DNA from 2 places in the Aeromicrobium sp. WCS2018Hpa-31 genome. Region 2 is predicted to be linked to the other one. Evidence: predicted binding sites of a transcription regulator. Region 2 holds the regulator's gene; the other holds the start of a gene.
What was found. The regulator HrcA, encoded in region 2, represses chaperone genes, less so after heat shock. The targets are predictions, from matches to a motif close to TTGGCACTCGNNNNNNNCGAGTGCCAA.

Region 1 (7,515 bases), on a different contig from region 2:
CCACTCCGCTCGAGCTGCGCGTGGTGGAGGAGCCGTCCTTGACCGACGCCGACTCGCTGCCGACGCCGGCCTCGCCCGTGACCTGGGAGGACCCGGCGTCCGGGACCGAGAGCGAGACCGTCGGCGGCGCGTCCTTCGACGACGCCCCCCTGCTGGAGCCGGGAACGTACACCGACACGATCGTCCCCGGCGAGGCCCTGACCTACCAGGTCGACGCGGAGTGGGGCCAGCAGGTCGTCGCGACGGTCGAGTACCCGAAGGCCTCGGGGCGTCTGGCGGAGGCGATCGGGAACCAGGGCCAGATCGGGACCGTCTCGATCGTCAATCCGGCCCGCGCTCGCGCCGGACTGGGAGCCCAGGCGTCCGGTGCGCCGTCGAACCAGTCGCTCGTCGGCGCCGAGGGCCAGACGCTCGGCAACAGCACCGCACCGATCGCCTACCTCAACCGCGAGGTCGGCGGGGCGAAGGGCGCGGCCGCGCTCGCCGGGCGCTACACGGTCGTGGTCGGGCTGGAGGACGATCCGGACGGCGAGGACTACCTGATCCCCGTGACCGTGCGCATCGGTCTCGTCGGTGAGCCGAACGGGGCCCCGCAGTACACCGAGGCGGCAGCCGACCCGGATGCCGCTCAGGGCTCGTCCGAGTCCACCGACGAGGGCAGCCGCGCGTTCCCGTGGATCCTCGGCACGGCGGCCGCCCTGGCGCTGGTGGCACTTGTCGCACTGGTCCTGCGGGCCCGGCGCGCCGGAGGATCGCCCGAGGGACCGCCGGGCGCCTAGCCCGGCTGCCGATCAGGTCGCCGGGCGGTCCACGCGGTCGACGAGCTCCCCCGGAGCCTGCACGCAGTACGACTCGACCAGCAGCTCGCGCAGCTCCGCCGGGTCGACCGCGTCATCGAGCACCAGTCCCACGACGTCGCCGCTGCGCCCGACACGGAAGTAGGGATGGCCGAGGTGCTCGAAGGCGGCAACCTCGTCCATCGGCGCCCGGAAGGTGACCCGCACGAGGCCGTCCTCACCCCCGAACAGGTGGGCGACGTTGTGTCCCCGCACCACCCATCGGGTCCCCGTCCAGGCTCGCTCGCGGCGCGTCTCGGGCAGGTCGGCGAGGACGGCGGCCACCTGCGCCAGCAACGCCTCGGGTACCGGTGCACGTGCCACGACCCAAGGGTTTCACGAGCCACCGACGTCCCGGTGGGAGCGTCGATCAGGGGTGACGACCCACAGCAGCACCACGAACGAGGGCACGAAGGCGAGCGGCCCGACCACGAGCTGGACGATCTCGGCCGAGAACTCACCGGACTCCCCGGTCTCGCCACCTCGCGTCGCGACCAGGGCGCCCACGGCGATCACCACCACCGCGAGCATGCCGAGGCGGGTCGTCCACCCCTTCGCGACGACGACGCCGGCCAAGGCGACCACGAGCAGCGTGACGCAGGCGGCGCGGACGAGCGGCAGTGCCACCTCCGTCGTCCACCCCGTCACGGTGCACGCGAGGGTCAGCCCGACCAGCACCAAGGGAATCGTCCACGACCTGTCCACGTCGCGAACCTAGTCGCCGAGAGGGGCGGCGGGACGACGAAGGGCCCCGGCCGGCGAACCGGTCGGGGCCCTCGTCAGAGGTGGTGCGGGTGGGGGCTCAGGTCTCGATACGCCGTCCGCGGCACGCTCGCAGAGCTCGCGTGGCCACCGACGTCTACTCGACCTGGACTCGCAGAGCGAGTCTCAGAAGCCCATGCCGCCCATGTCGCCCATGTCCGGCGCGCCGCCACCGGCGGCAGCCGGCTCCGGCTTGTCGGCCACGACGGCCTCGGTGGTGAGGAACAGCGCCGCGATGGATGCGGCGTTCTGCAGCGCGGAGCGCGTGACCTTGGCCGGGTCGATGATGCCCGCGGCGATGAGGTCGACGTACTCGCCCGTGGCGGCGTTCAGGCCGTGACCGGCGTCGAGGCCGGCGACCTTCTCCGCCACGACGCCGCCCTCGAGGCCGGCGTTGATCGCGATCTGCTTCAGCGGGGCCGAGGCAGCGGTGCGCACGATGTTGGCACCCGTGGCCTCGTCACCCTCGAGCTCGAGCTTCTCGAACGCGGCCTTGGTGGCCTGGACGAGCGCCACGCCACCACCGGCGACGATGCCCTCCTCGACGGCCGCCTTGGCGTTGCGCACGGCGTCCTCGATGCGGTGCTTGCGCTCCTTGAGCTCGACCTCCGTGGCCGCGCCGACCTTGATGACGGCCACGCCGCCGGCCAGCTTCGCGAGGCGCTCCTGGAGCTTCTCGCGGTCGTAGTCGGAGTCGCTGTTCTCGATCTCGGCGCGGATCTGGTTGACCCGTCCGGCGATCTGGTCCTGCGAGCCGCCACCCTCGACGATCGTGGTCTCGTCCTTGGTCGTGACGACCTTGCGGGCCGTGCCGAGCAGCGAGATGTCGGCGTTCTCGAGCTTGAGGCCGACCTCCTCGCTGATGACCTCGCCACCGGTGAGGATGGCGATGTCGGCCAGCATGGCCTTGCGGCGGTCACCGAAGCCGGGGGCCTTGATGGCGACCGACTTGAAGGTGCCGCGCATCTTGTTGACGATCAGGGTGGCCAGGGCCTCGCCCTCGACGTCCTCGGCGATGATCGCGAGCGGCTTGCCCGACTGCATGACCTTCTCGAGCACCGGGACGAAGTCCTTGACCGAGCTGATCTTGCTGTTGACGATGAGGATGTAGGGGTCCTCGAGGACCGTCTCCATGCGCTCGGGGTCGGTGACGAAGTAGCCCGACAGGTGACCCTTGTCGAAGCGCATGCCCTCGGTGAGCTCGAGGTCGAGGCCGAACGTGTTCGACTCCTCGACCGTGATGACGCCCTCCTTGCCGACCTTGTCCATGGCCTCGGCGATGATCTCGCCGACCGTGGGGTCAGCGGCCGAGATGGACGCGGTGGAGGCGATCTGCTCCTTGGTCTCGACGTCCTTGGCCATGCTCAGCAGCTGGCTGCTGATGGCCTCGACGGCGGCCTCGATGCCCTTCTTCAGGCCCATCGGGTTGGCGCCGGCGGCCACGTTGCGCAGACCCTCGCGCACGAGCGCCTGGGCCAGCACGGTGGCCGTGGTGGTGCCGTCACCGGCGACGTCGTCGGTCTTCTTGGCGACCTCCTTGACGAGCTCGGCGCCGATCTTCTCGTAGGGGTCCTCGAGCTCGATCTCCTTGGCGATGGAGACACCGTCGTTGGTGATCGTGGGCGCGCCCCACTTCTTCTCGAGCACGACGTTGCGACCCTTGGGGCCGAGCGTCACCTTGACTGCGTCGGCAAGCTGGTTCATGCCGCGCTCGAGGCCGCGACGGGCCTCTTCGTTGAACGCAATGGTCTTGGCCATGTGGAACTCTCCGGTTCGACGTGGTGGGTGTGACCGGTCGGTGCCCGCGACGGACGAGCCCTGCGCCGCGGCGAACCCTTCCCGCTGCGGCCGTGACCCTCACCGGGCCGGTCTGATGTCTAGCACTCTCACTATAGGAGTGCTAACCAACGGCTGGCAATCGGGTCCCGAGAGTGCCAGTCCGCCCCGCGGGACGACCTGTCAGTCCTCGTCGCCGATGACGAGGCGGGGGAGGCGGTCGCGCCAGGGCCGGCCGCGGGTCTCACCGGGAATGGGATCGGCGGCGGGCACGGGGACCGGCACGGGCGGGACTGGGGCGACGGGGTCGGCGGCCTCGTGCTCGGCGGCCTCGGCCAGCCGGTCCTTCCGCGCGATCCACAGGACCGTCGCGACGATCACCACGACCGGGATGAACGCGGGGATGGCCAGCACGGCCACCGGGTGCGTCGTCAGCACCTCTCCCGCGACCGTCGGCTCCATCCGTCGACCCTAGACCGAGAAGAGCAGGTAGATGCCGGTGAACGTGTAGCCGACCATGAGCACGAGCATGGCGAGCTGGCCGGTGAGCCGGTGCGCACGCGGCAGCAGCGCGAGCGCCCGGTCGTGCGCCGCGACGACGGCCACCACGTGCCCGGCCACCACGAACCCGACCTTGTAGACGGCCAGCACGTCCGGGTGCTCGGACAGGAAGTACGAGACCTCCAGCCCGTTGCCGACCCCCAGCAGCTGGAGCAGGTCGATCGCCGCGGCCTGGCCGCGCTCGAGCAGGTAGGTCAGGTAGTGGGCGAAGATGTACCCCACGACGATCGGCACCAGCGAGTGCGCCATGAGTCCGGGCAGCGCCCGGCGCTGGCGTGGCGTGACCCCGCCCGTGGCCACCGACGCCGCGACGAACGCCACGCCGACGACGACGCAGAACAACAGCAGCACCAGCGACGTCGTGAGCGTGGAGTGCGAGCCCGACTGCCAACGCTCGGACGCCGAGAAGCTGTCGAAGGCCGTGGACCCCAGCAGCACCGCGATCGCGGCCACCAGGCCGGGCGCGACGGGCAGCAGCGGCAGCGAGCGCAACGGGTCGTGCGGGTCGAACCTGCGGTCGCGCACCAGCGGGGCGAGGCGCGCCACGAAGGCGCTGTAGACGTCGAAGGGGTCGGCGCGGTCGAACCAGCGCGGGCCGAACAGCACACCGCCCAGCACCGTGACGCCCACGTAGGCGGCCACCCAGGTGCGCACCGTGGTCACGTCGCCGGCGTCGGGCGAGACCAGCTCGAGCCACACGAAGGCGAACAGCCCCACCGCCGCCGGCCAGTAGCCCCAGACGTCGCGGTAGGCCACGAAGCCCTCCGGACGACCGGTGGCGCGACCCACCAGCCACTGCAGCGATCGCCACGGCGACAGGTCCTTCCACACGTGCCCGGCCAGCAGTCCCAACGGCACCAGCCCCACCCACACGAGGATGTAGAAGGCGGCGATGCCCGGGTTGGTCGCGTCGTCCGGCCCCAGGAACAGGGCACCCAGGAACCAGGCGGCGAGCAGCGCACCCAGCACCGCGAGCCACGGCCGCCGCGACGGCTCTGCCCTCTTCGCCGCCCCCCGCCCGGCACCCCCGCCAGGGCTCCCCGCCACCCCCGGCCCGGCACCCCCGCCGGAGCTTTCCGCCGCCCCCGGCCCGGCGGTGGCAGGAGCGGCCTGGAGGCGCGGCTCCTTCCACGCGAACGCCAGCACGGCGAAGGAGATGGTGAGCGCCCACGACGCACCGACGATCGCGTACAGGAACGGGATCGGCAGGTCCGTCGAGCCGCCGACGCCGTGCATCGGCAGCGGCAGCACGGCTCCCACGAACGGATCGAGCACGGGTCAGGGCCGGACGACGAGCTGCACGATCACGGCGTGGGTGGCGTGCGACTCCACCGCCACCTGGCCGGGGCGGTCGATCGTGAACGTCCTCGACGTCTCGTCACCGGCCTCCAGATCGATGCTCACCTCCGGGTCGGAGTGCACGTGCACCTCGTCGGCCACCTCGGCCGTGACGTTCAGCGTGATCGGCTCCCCGACCTTCACCTCCACCCGCTCGCCCTGCGGCGTCGGGCCGTCGGCGGACAGGGTGACGTCGACGACCACGCCAGGATCGGCACTCGCGTCGGCACTCTCCTCGGCCGACGGCGACGCGCTCGCGCTGCTCGGGGCAGCACTGGGGGCGTCCGTGCCCGGGTCCGGGTCGCCGCACCCGGCGAGCAGCAGCCCGGCAGCCACGGTCGTCACCAGGGCGGCGGTCAGCCGCGCGGTCGGAGTCGTCCTCATGTCGGGTTCCTCTCCTCCCCGTCGTCGGGGGTCTCGCCGGCGTCGGGCTCGAAGGCCCGGTCGATCAGGTCTCGTTCGCGCTGCTCGTCCTGGCGGTCCTTGCGGGCGATGTAGAGCACCACCCCCACGACCACGATCGCCGGCACGAAGGCCGGGATCGCGACGAGGGCGGCGTGGTGCGCCCACAGCACCTCGCCGTGGGCGACCCCGAGGACCGCCGGGTCGGGGGTCACGCCGTCCCGGCTCCGCTCCCCTGGTCCAGGCCCGAGCCGCCGCCCGGGCCGTGCTCCAGCTCGTCGCGCCGACGACGACCCTCACGGGCGATGGCCCCGGAGACGCGCGCCACGGCCGCGCTGATGCCGGCCAGGATCGCGAGGCTGCAGATCAGGACCACGAGGTTCGCCACCCCCCACATCCACGGCGAGGTGTCGAGCTCGCGCTCACGCTGCAGGATCTCGATCTCCGGGACGAACTCGCGGGTCATCTGCGACTCGACCGGGACCTCCTCGGCCCCGAGCGCCTCGTCGGCCGGGAGGAAGATCGGCGCGGCGGTGAGCATGCGGCCGTCCTGAACGCGCAGCAGCGTCTTCCAGGTGCCGCCGATCGGCATGGGCTCGGTGGTCTCCCACGAGTCCGGGCCGGTGCGCCTCAGCGACTGCGTGACGACGCCAGCGCCGCCGCCCTGCCACGCGGTGATCTGCACCCACGTCGGGTTCTCGTCGACGAGGCCCTCGGTGGTGGTGACCTCGACCATGATCTCGGGCTGGGCCTCCGTGCCGACCTGCTGGACGGCGAACGTGGCCTCGGCGTTCTCGGGCACCGTGGCGTTGAGCCCGTTGCCGACGGCCACCGACGTGACGACGATCGACCCGACCACGATCGAGCGACCCACCCACCGGTTGCTCGGCAGGCGGCCGTCGAGGCCCATCGCGAACAGGGCACCGCACAGACCGGCGCCCAGAGCCACGGGCACCACGGTCACCAGGCTCTCGAGCCAGATGTCCTGCGGCCACGGGAACTGGAAGACGGCGTCGTTCCAGAACTTCTCGATGACGGTGCCGACCGTGCCGATCAGCAGCCCGCCGACGGCGCCGAACACGAGCGGCTTGTCCTTCAGCCGGCTGAGCGCCAGCAGCTCGATGATCAGGGCGCTGCCGAGGTAGAGCGGGAACACGTGCGACGCCTGGCCGAAGACGTCGCCCACGATGAACGAGACGACGCCGCGCGTGATGACGAAGAAGAACGCCGCGAACAGGGCCGCCCCCGGACCGGCGTACAGCCGCGCGGCCACGAGGGTCAGTGCGGCGGCCGCAGCGATCATCAGCGGCGCGAAGACCATGCGGAACTGCGCGATGCCGAAGTCGAACTCGGCCTGGAAGACCGACAGGCCGATGAGGAGGCCGCCGAACGCCATCGAGAGGGTCAGCTTGTGCAGCGTGCGCGCGCCGTGGTTGTCGGCCGAGCGCTTCCACTCCTCGGAGAACTCGGCCTCGCGGTGCAGCAGGATGATGCCGGCCGTCGAGAGGCCGGCGCCGCCGATCAGCATGAGGTGCGTCGGGCCCCAGAGCGTGACGTCCTGGCCGAACAGGCGGTGCCACACGTCGTCGAGCGGGAAGCCGATGAGGGCGTAGAGCCCGCACGCGGCGATGAAGATGCCGGCGACGGGGGCGTACCAGCTGCGGGTGATCCGCACCGACGCGATGCCGGGACGCTGCCCGTCGCGCGGGAACACGATCGCGCTCATGCCGGCGATGAACAGGGCGAAGAGCCCGTAGAGGATCAGGTAGTGGGCGGGGTTCGCGAGCGGGCCCTCGTCACGTCCGCGACCGGCGTGCAGGCTCACGTCCCACAGGAACCC
Region 2 (7,515 bases):
AGGTGATCTCCGGCCAGATCGACGAGCTCAACTCCAAGATCAACCGCTGGGAGACGATCAAGAAGTTCGCCATCCTGGACCACGACCTGTCGATCGAGTCCGGCGAGATCACGCCGAGCATGAAGGTCAAGCGCAACGTGGTGGAGTCGAACTACAAGCACATCCTGGACGGCTTCTACGCTTAGTCCATGACCTCGACCGAACGGCCCGCTCCCGACACCGGGGGCGGGCCGTTCGGCGTTTACGTCCACGTCCCGTTCTGCTCGGTCCGCTGCGGCTACTGCGACTTCAACACCTACACCGCCGACGAGCTCGGTGAGGGTGCCACCCGCGCGACGTACGCCTCCTCGGCCCTGCACGAGGTGCGCCGCATGGCCGACGCCGTCGGGCCCCGGCCGGTCGAGACGGTCTTCTTCGGGGGAGGCACCCCCACCCAGCTCCCCGCCGACGACCTCGTCGGCGTCCTCAGGTCGATCGACGAGCACCTCGGGCTGCGCCCGGGTGCCGAGGTGACCACGGAGGCCAACCCCGACAGCGTCACGCCGGCGTCGCTGGCACGCCTGCGCGAGGGCGGCTTCACCCGCATCTCCTTCGGGGTGCAGTCCGCCGTGCCGCACGTGCTCGCCACGCTGGACCGGACGCACGACCCCGCCCGTGTCCCCGACGCGGTGCGCTGGGCCCGGGAGGCCGGGTTCGAGCAGGTGAGCCTCGACCTCATCTACGGCACGCCGGGTGAGTCGATGGACGACTGGCGGACGAGCCTGGAGCAGGCGGTCTCCCTCGAGCCCGACCACGTCAGCGCCTACGCGCTCATCGTGGAGGACGGGACGGCCTTCGCGCGCAAGGTCCGGCGCGGCGAGGTGGTCATGCCCGACGACGACGAGACCGCCGACAAGTACCTGCTCGCCGACGCGACCCTCACCGCAGCGGGCCTGGGTTGGTACGAGCTGTCGAACTGGGCTCGCGACGAGGCCGCGCAGTGCCGCCACAACCTGCTGTACTGGCACGGCGCCGAGTGGTGGGGCGTGGGTCCGGGCGCGCACTCCTACGTCGACCGGCGGCGCTGGTGGAACGTCAAGCATCCTGCCGCCTACGCACAGCGACTGGCTGCGGGCGAGCCTGTCGAGGCCGACGGTGAGGACATCGACGCCCCCACGGCCGCCCTCGAACGGATCATGCTGGAGATCCGGCTGAGGTCCGGCCTGCCCGTGGCGGCGCTCGACCCCTCGGTGCGGGCGCAGGTGCCGGTGCTCGCCGCGCGCGGTCTGCTCGACGTCGTGGACGAGCGTCTCGTGCTCACCCTGGAGGGCCGCCTGCTCGCCGACGCCGTGGTCCGGGACCTCACGGACTAGGACGCCCGCCCCAGTCCGAAGGGACTTTCGTCATTCGGATGGCATGACCTAGGACACGGTCCTACGGTGCTCCTGGGAGCAAGGAACAAACTCGGGGGAGTTGGCGAGGGAGCAATGCGCATCGCGCATTGGCCAGCTCTGATCAGCATGCTGATCGGCATGGCCATCATCAGTGTGCCGACGTCTGCGGACGCGGCACCACGCACCGTGCTGTGCACGGGGTACAAGCAGTGCGCCGCCAAGGGGTACACCCACGGCGGCTACGCGTCGGTCCGGTCGCGGTCGTACTGGAACATGACGCCCGGTCGCAGCTGCACGAACTACGTCGCGTACCGACTCACCAAGAACCGACTGGTCGCGCGACCGCCCGGCACCGACGCCGCCCTCACGTGGGGCGCGGCCGCGCGAGCCGCCGGACTGCGGGTCAGCACGTCGGCACCACGCCGCGGCGACGTGGCCTGGTGGAAGGCCAACCGAGCACTCGCCGGCAAGAAGGGGCACGTCGCCGTCGTGGAGCGGGTCCGTGCGGACGGTTCCATCGTCGTCTCCGAGGACAACATGAACCGGACCTTCATGTGGCGCACCGTGCGACGAGGGTCGGGGTGGCCGTCCGGCTTCATCCGCTACCCCACGTCAGACGGGTCGCCGTCGGGCGTCCTGGAGTCGCTCGAGGCGACGGACGGCATGGTGGCGGTGCGCGGTGCGGCGAGCGAGCCCGACCGCTGGGGACGCCCGGTCGCCTACACGGTCGCGCTGGGGGCGCCGCTGGACCGGGCGCCGGCGGAGACCTTCACGTTCTCCTCCGCCTACTTCCGGTTCTCGTGGCGACGCACCGTCCAGGTGCGCGGCGAGCTGCGCGCCTACCTGTACGCCCACAACGCCTCCGGCACCAGGGGCAAGGACGTGCTGCTCGGCGTGGCCGACCTGGAGGTGCGGGACGACGGAACCACTCGGGGCGTCGCCGTGCCACGAGCGGACTGGCTCGACGACGTGGTCGCCCCGGTGCTCGGGCCGGTGGTCGGGCCGGGCTGACGGTCCCCGTCGGTGGGCCTCGGGAGACGCCGTGCCGCTCAGGGAGCGGTGACGAAGTCGATGAGCTCCTCGACCCGGCCCAGGAACTCCGGCTCCAGGTCGGTCCACGACCGGACGCGCGAGAGGATGTGCTGCCACGCGCGAGCGATGTCGGCCTGCTCGGCGTGCGGCCAGCCGAAGGCCGCGCAGATCCCACGCTTCCACTCGATGCTGCGCGGGACCACGGGCCAGGCGTCCACGCCGAGACGTCCCGGCTTCACGGCCTGCCACACGTCGACGTAGGGATGCCCGACGACGAGCACGTGGTCGCGGTCCGAGAGCCTCGCGGCGATGCGCGACTCCTTGGACCCCGGGACGAGGTGGTCGACGAGGATGCCGAGGCGACGGTCGGGACCGGGGTCGAAGTCGTCGACGACCCCGACGAGGTCGTCGACGCCGTGCAGCATCTCCACGGCCACGCCCTCCACCCGAAGGTCGTCGCCCCACACCTTCTCGACGAGCTCGGCGTCGTGCTTGCCCTCGACGAGGATCCGGCTGGGCAGGGCGACCCGTGCACGCTGTCCGGTGACCGCACGCGACCCGGACGCGGTGCGGGCCACGGCCTTGGGTGCCGCCGCGACCGGAGCGACGAGCACGACCGGCTTTCCCTCCAGGAGGAAGCCCGGTCCGAGCGGGAACGACTTGCGGCGCAGGTGGCGGTCCTCCAGCATCACCATGCCGAGGTCGCGCTCCACGCGGACGACCTCGCCGACCCACCCCGAGGTGACCTCCTCGACCACGATGCCGAGGTCGGCGGGGGCCTCGGTGGAGCGACCGCGCGGGGGAGCCTTCCAGTCGCCGGCCAGCACGTCCTGTCCGTAACGCCCCGGGTGCCTGGCCTCAGCCATGCAGCACCCCGAGCAGCGTCTGGTGGAAGTCCTCCAGGTCCTCGCGGGTGATGGGTCCGCTGCTGGTGAGGATGCGGGTCGACGGGCGGGTGAGCCCGACGGCGAGGTCCACGGCGGCCGGCCAGCTGGGCGTGACGGCCGACGGGACCGCGTCGAGCGGGGGAACGAGGTCGCCGAGCGCCACCACGTCGCCGTCGGGGACGACGAGCACCAGCTCGCCGCCCAGGGGGCCGTGGCCCAGGTGAACCACCTCGACGAACAGGTCGCCGAGGTCGGCGGCCCAGACCGAGCTGAGGGTGCCGCCGCGCGACTCGTGCATGAGGAAGGTGCCGTCGGAGAGGGTGACCCGACGAGGTCGGTAGGTGAGGGTACGCGTGGTGCCCGTGACCGAGACGACCTCTCCCTCGCTCCCGATTGCTCCCACCTCGTTAGACTGGCACTTGCCCTGGGTGAGTGCCAAAGCGCCACGCCGCGTCGTCGTGCCCCGTCTGCGCGCCCCGGGGCCGTCACGACCCAGCAGGCCCGATCAGCAGAGAGGAGACCGCCGTGCCGGAGGACCGAAGACTCGCCTCTGACGACCGTCGCCTCGAGGTGCTGCGCGCCATCGTCGAGGACTACGTCGAGACCCAGGAGCCCGTGGGCTCCCGGGCGCTCGTGGAGCGGCACCAGCTCGGTGTCTCGCCGGCGACCATCCGCAACGACATGGCGGCCCTGGAGGACGACGGCTACATCGCGCAGCCGCACACGAGCGCGGGCCGGGTGCCCACCGACAAGGGCTACCGGCTGTTCGTCGACCGGCTGTCCCAGGTGAAGGCGCTCTCGACGCCCGAGCGACGCGCCATCGAGACCTTCCTCGGGGGAGCGGTCGACGTCGACGACGTCGTGCAGCGCAGCGTCAAGGTGCTGGCCCAGCTGACCAACCAGGTCGCGATCGTGCAGTACCCGTCGCTGACCCGCTCCACCGTGCGCCACGTCGAGGTCGTCGCGCTCGAGCACGCACGCGTGCTGCTCGTGGTGATCACCAGCAGCGGCCGGGTGGAGCAGCGTGTCGTCGAGCTCGAGTCCACGCCGGGCGACGTGCTGCTGTCCGACGTGCGCTCCCGCATCATGACCGCCACCATCGGGCAGCGGCTGCCCGAGGCGTCGTTGCGCCTGGCCGAGGTGATCGGCACGTTCGCCGAGACCGACCGGCCTCTCGTCACGTCGGTGGTCACGACGCTCACGCACGTGTTCTCCGACGAGCGGTCCGACGAGCGCATCGCCGTGGGCGGCACCGCCAACCTGGCGCGCTTCGGCCGCGACTTCGACTCCTCGATCCGCCCCGTCCTCGAGGCGCTCGAGGAGCAGGTCGTGCTCCTGAAGCTCCTCGGCGAGGCGACCACCGACCCCACCGTGCGCATCGGCCTCGAGACCGGTAGCGAGGGACTGGCGGGCACCGCCGTCGTCTCCTCGGCGTACGGCACCCCCGAGCAGGCGCTCGCCACGTTGGGCACGCTCGGACCCACCCGCATGGACTATCCAGGAACCATGGCCGCCGTCGGCGCGGTCGCCCGCTACGTCGGGCGACAGCTGGCGGACGGCTGAACAGGACGAAGGACCAATGGCACAGGACTACTACGAGCTGCTGGGCGTGTCCCGGTCGGCGACGCCCGAGGAGCTCAAGAAGGCGTACCGCCGGCTCGCGCGCCAGCTGCACCCCGACGTGAACGACGCACCCGACGCGGCCGACCGCTTCAAGGAGGTCACGACCGCCTACGAGGTGCTCTCCGACCCGCAGAAGAAGTCGGTCTACGACCGCGGCGGCAACCCGCTCGGCGGCGGGGGCGGCGCGGGGGGCTTCGCCGGCGGCGGCTTCAGCTTCGACGACATCATGGACGCGTTCTTCGGCGGCGGGGGCAACACCCGCGGGCCGCGCTCGCGCGTCCAGCGTGGCCAGGACGCGTTGCTCCGCCTGCAGGTCGACCTCGCTGAGGCCGCGTTCGGCGTCACCCACGACATCAAGGTCGACACGGCGGTCGTGTGCACGCGCTGCGACGGCAGCGGTGCCGAGGACGACTCCGAGGCCGTCACCTGCGGCACGTGCCACGGGCACGGCGAGGTGCAGCACGTGCAGCGCACGCCGCTGGGCAGCGTCCGGACCGCCCGCCCGTGCCCGACCTGCCACGGCTTCGGCTCGGTCATCCCCGATCCGTGCCACGAGTGCAACGGCGACGGCCGGGTCCGGTCGCGTCGCTCGCTCACCGTCTCGATCCCTGCCGGCGTCGACCAGGGCACCCGCATCCAGCTGGCCGGCGAGGGCGAGGTCGGCCCCGGCGGAGGACCCCCCGGCGACCTCTACATCGAGGTCGAGGTGGCCCGTCACCCCGTCTTCACCCGCAAGGGCGACCAGCTGCGCTGCCAGGTCACCCTGCCGATGACCGCTGCGGCCCTCGGCACGCACGTCGACCTGCCGACGCTCGAGGCCGACCTGGCCGACCAGGACGGGCCCGACACCGTGGGCCTGGAGGTGCCTGCGGGCACCCAGTCCGGCGAGACCCTGACGCTGCGTGGCCAGGGCGTGCCGCGGCTGCGCGGCCCCGGTCGCGGCGACCTCGTGGTCGAGATGGTCGTCGAGACCCCGGACCGGCTCGACGACGAGCAGCGCGAGCTGCTCAAGCAGCTGGCCGAGCTGCGCGGCGAGGACCGTCCCGAGGCGCAGATGGGCTCGACGCACCGGCACGGCATGTTCGGGCGCATCAAGGACGCCTTCCGCTGAGGTGCGGTAGGAAGGAACCATGAGCCAAGACGACTGCCTGTTCTGCGCGATCGTCGCCGGTCGGGTACCCGCCGACGTGGTGGCCGAGGACGAGCACGCGCTCGCGTTCCGCGACATCAGCCCGCAGGCGCCCACCCACGTGCTGGTGATCCCGCGGGTCCACCAGCCCGACGTCGGCAGCCTCGCCGAGGCCGAGCCGGAGGCGGCGGTCGGGCTGCTGCGGCTCGCGCGTCGCGTGGCGCAGGAGGCGGGCGGCTCCTACCGACTCGTGTTCAACACCGGCGCCGACGCCCACCAGACCGTCTTCCACTGCCACGGGCACGTCCTCGCCGGCCGTGCCCTGGGCTGGCCCCCGGGCTGACGTCCCCGGGTCCCGGGGTCCTCGTCGGCCACGGGACGAGCCCGCGACGCCGGTCGTGGGTTGCGCGCGTGTCGCCTGCCCCCCGTACGATGGTGGGCAGACATGACTTCTGACTTGCCCGGGGACCAGCGACCCCACACCTTCACCGTCCCGACCAGCATCGACACCGTCGCCCTCTACGGTCCGGCCGACGCGTTCCTGCGCATCGTCGAGGACGCCTTCGACGCCACCGTGCACGCGCGCGGCAACGTCGTGACCGTCACCGGCGAGCCCGGCGAGGTGGCCCTCGTGGAGCGGCTGCTCGACGAGCTCGTCGCCATCGTGCGCACCGGCCAGGGCCTCACGGCCGAGACGGTCGAGCGCAGCATCTCGATGCTGCGCACCGAGACCCAGGAGCGCCCGGCCGAGGTGCTCAGCCTGAACATCCTGAGCAACCGTGGCCGAACCATCCGGCCCAAGACGCTCAACCAGAAGAAGTACGTCGACGCGATCGACAAGCACACGATCGTCTTCGGCATCGGCCCGGCCGGCACCGGCAAGACCTACCTCGCCATGGCCAAGGCCGTGCAGGCGCTGCAGGCCAAGGAGATCACCCGCATCATCCTCACGCGGCCCGCGGTCGAGGCGGGGGAGCGGCTGGGCTACCTGCCCGGCACGCTCAGCGAGAAGATCGACCCCTACCTGCGTCCGCTCTACGACGCGCTGCACGACATGCTCGATCCCGAGACGATCCCCAAGCTGCTCACCAGCGGGACCATCGAGATCGCGCCGCTGGCGTACATGCGCGGCCGCACCCTGCAGGACGCGTTCATCATCCTCGACGAGGCGCAGAACACCACGCCCGAGCAGATGAAGATGTTCCTCACCCGGCTCGGCTTCGGCTCCCAGATCGTCGTCACCGGCGACGTCAGCCAGGTCGACCTGCCGTCGGGCCAGAAGAGCGGTCTGCGCGTCGTGCGCGACATCCTCGCCGACGTCAAGGACATCCACTTCTCCACGCTCACGTCGCAGGACGTCGTCCGCCACAAGCTGGTCGGTCGCATCGTCGCTGCCTACGACGCCTTCGAGTCGGCGTCGGGCCCGGGGCAGGTGGACCATGAACGTCGACGTCCTCGATGAGTCGGGGCA

Region 1: the regulator HrcA is predicted to act here: its motif matches at 3,476-3,502, upstream of groL (chaperonin GroEL).

Annotation. Positions count from the first base shown of each region.
Region 1 is NZ_JAVTJF010000002.1:229,780-237,294, reverse strand. It holds gene RQG84_RS03315 (VWA domain-containing protein) at 1-42, shown strand, start outside; gene RQG84_RS03310 (hypothetical protein) at 39-779, shown strand; gene RQG84_RS03305 (MmcQ/YjbR family DNA-binding protein) at 792-1,160, opposite strand; gene RQG84_RS03300 (hypothetical protein) at 1,173-1,514, opposite strand; gene groL (chaperonin GroEL) at 1,725-3,356, opposite strand; gene RQG84_RS03290 (hypothetical protein) at 3,558-3,836, opposite strand; gene RQG84_RS03285 (hypothetical protein) at 3,846-5,195, opposite strand; gene RQG84_RS03280 (hypothetical protein) at 5,214-5,657, opposite strand; gene RQG84_RS03275 (hypothetical protein) at 5,654-5,890, opposite strand; gene RQG84_RS03270 (hypothetical protein) at 5,887-7,515, opposite strand, start outside.
Region 2 is NZ_JAVTJF010000004.1:293,280-300,794, reverse strand. It holds gene RQG84_RS07185 (long-chain fatty acid--CoA ligase) at 1-185, shown strand, start outside; gene hemW (radical SAM family heme chaperone HemW) at 189-1,352, shown strand; gene RQG84_RS07175 (CHAP domain-containing protein) at 1,512-2,384, shown strand; gene RQG84_RS07170 (DUF3097 domain-containing protein) at 2,423-3,271, opposite strand; gene RQG84_RS07165 (hypothetical protein) at 3,264-3,695, opposite strand; gene hrcA (heat-inducible transcriptional repressor HrcA) at 3,818-4,855, shown strand; gene dnaJ (molecular chaperone DnaJ) at 4,872-6,026, shown strand; gene RQG84_RS07150 (histidine triad nucleotide-binding protein) at 6,046-6,387, shown strand; gene RQG84_RS07145 (PhoH family protein) at 6,490-7,506, shown strand; gene ybeY (rRNA maturation RNase YbeY) at 7,484-7,515, shown strand, end outside.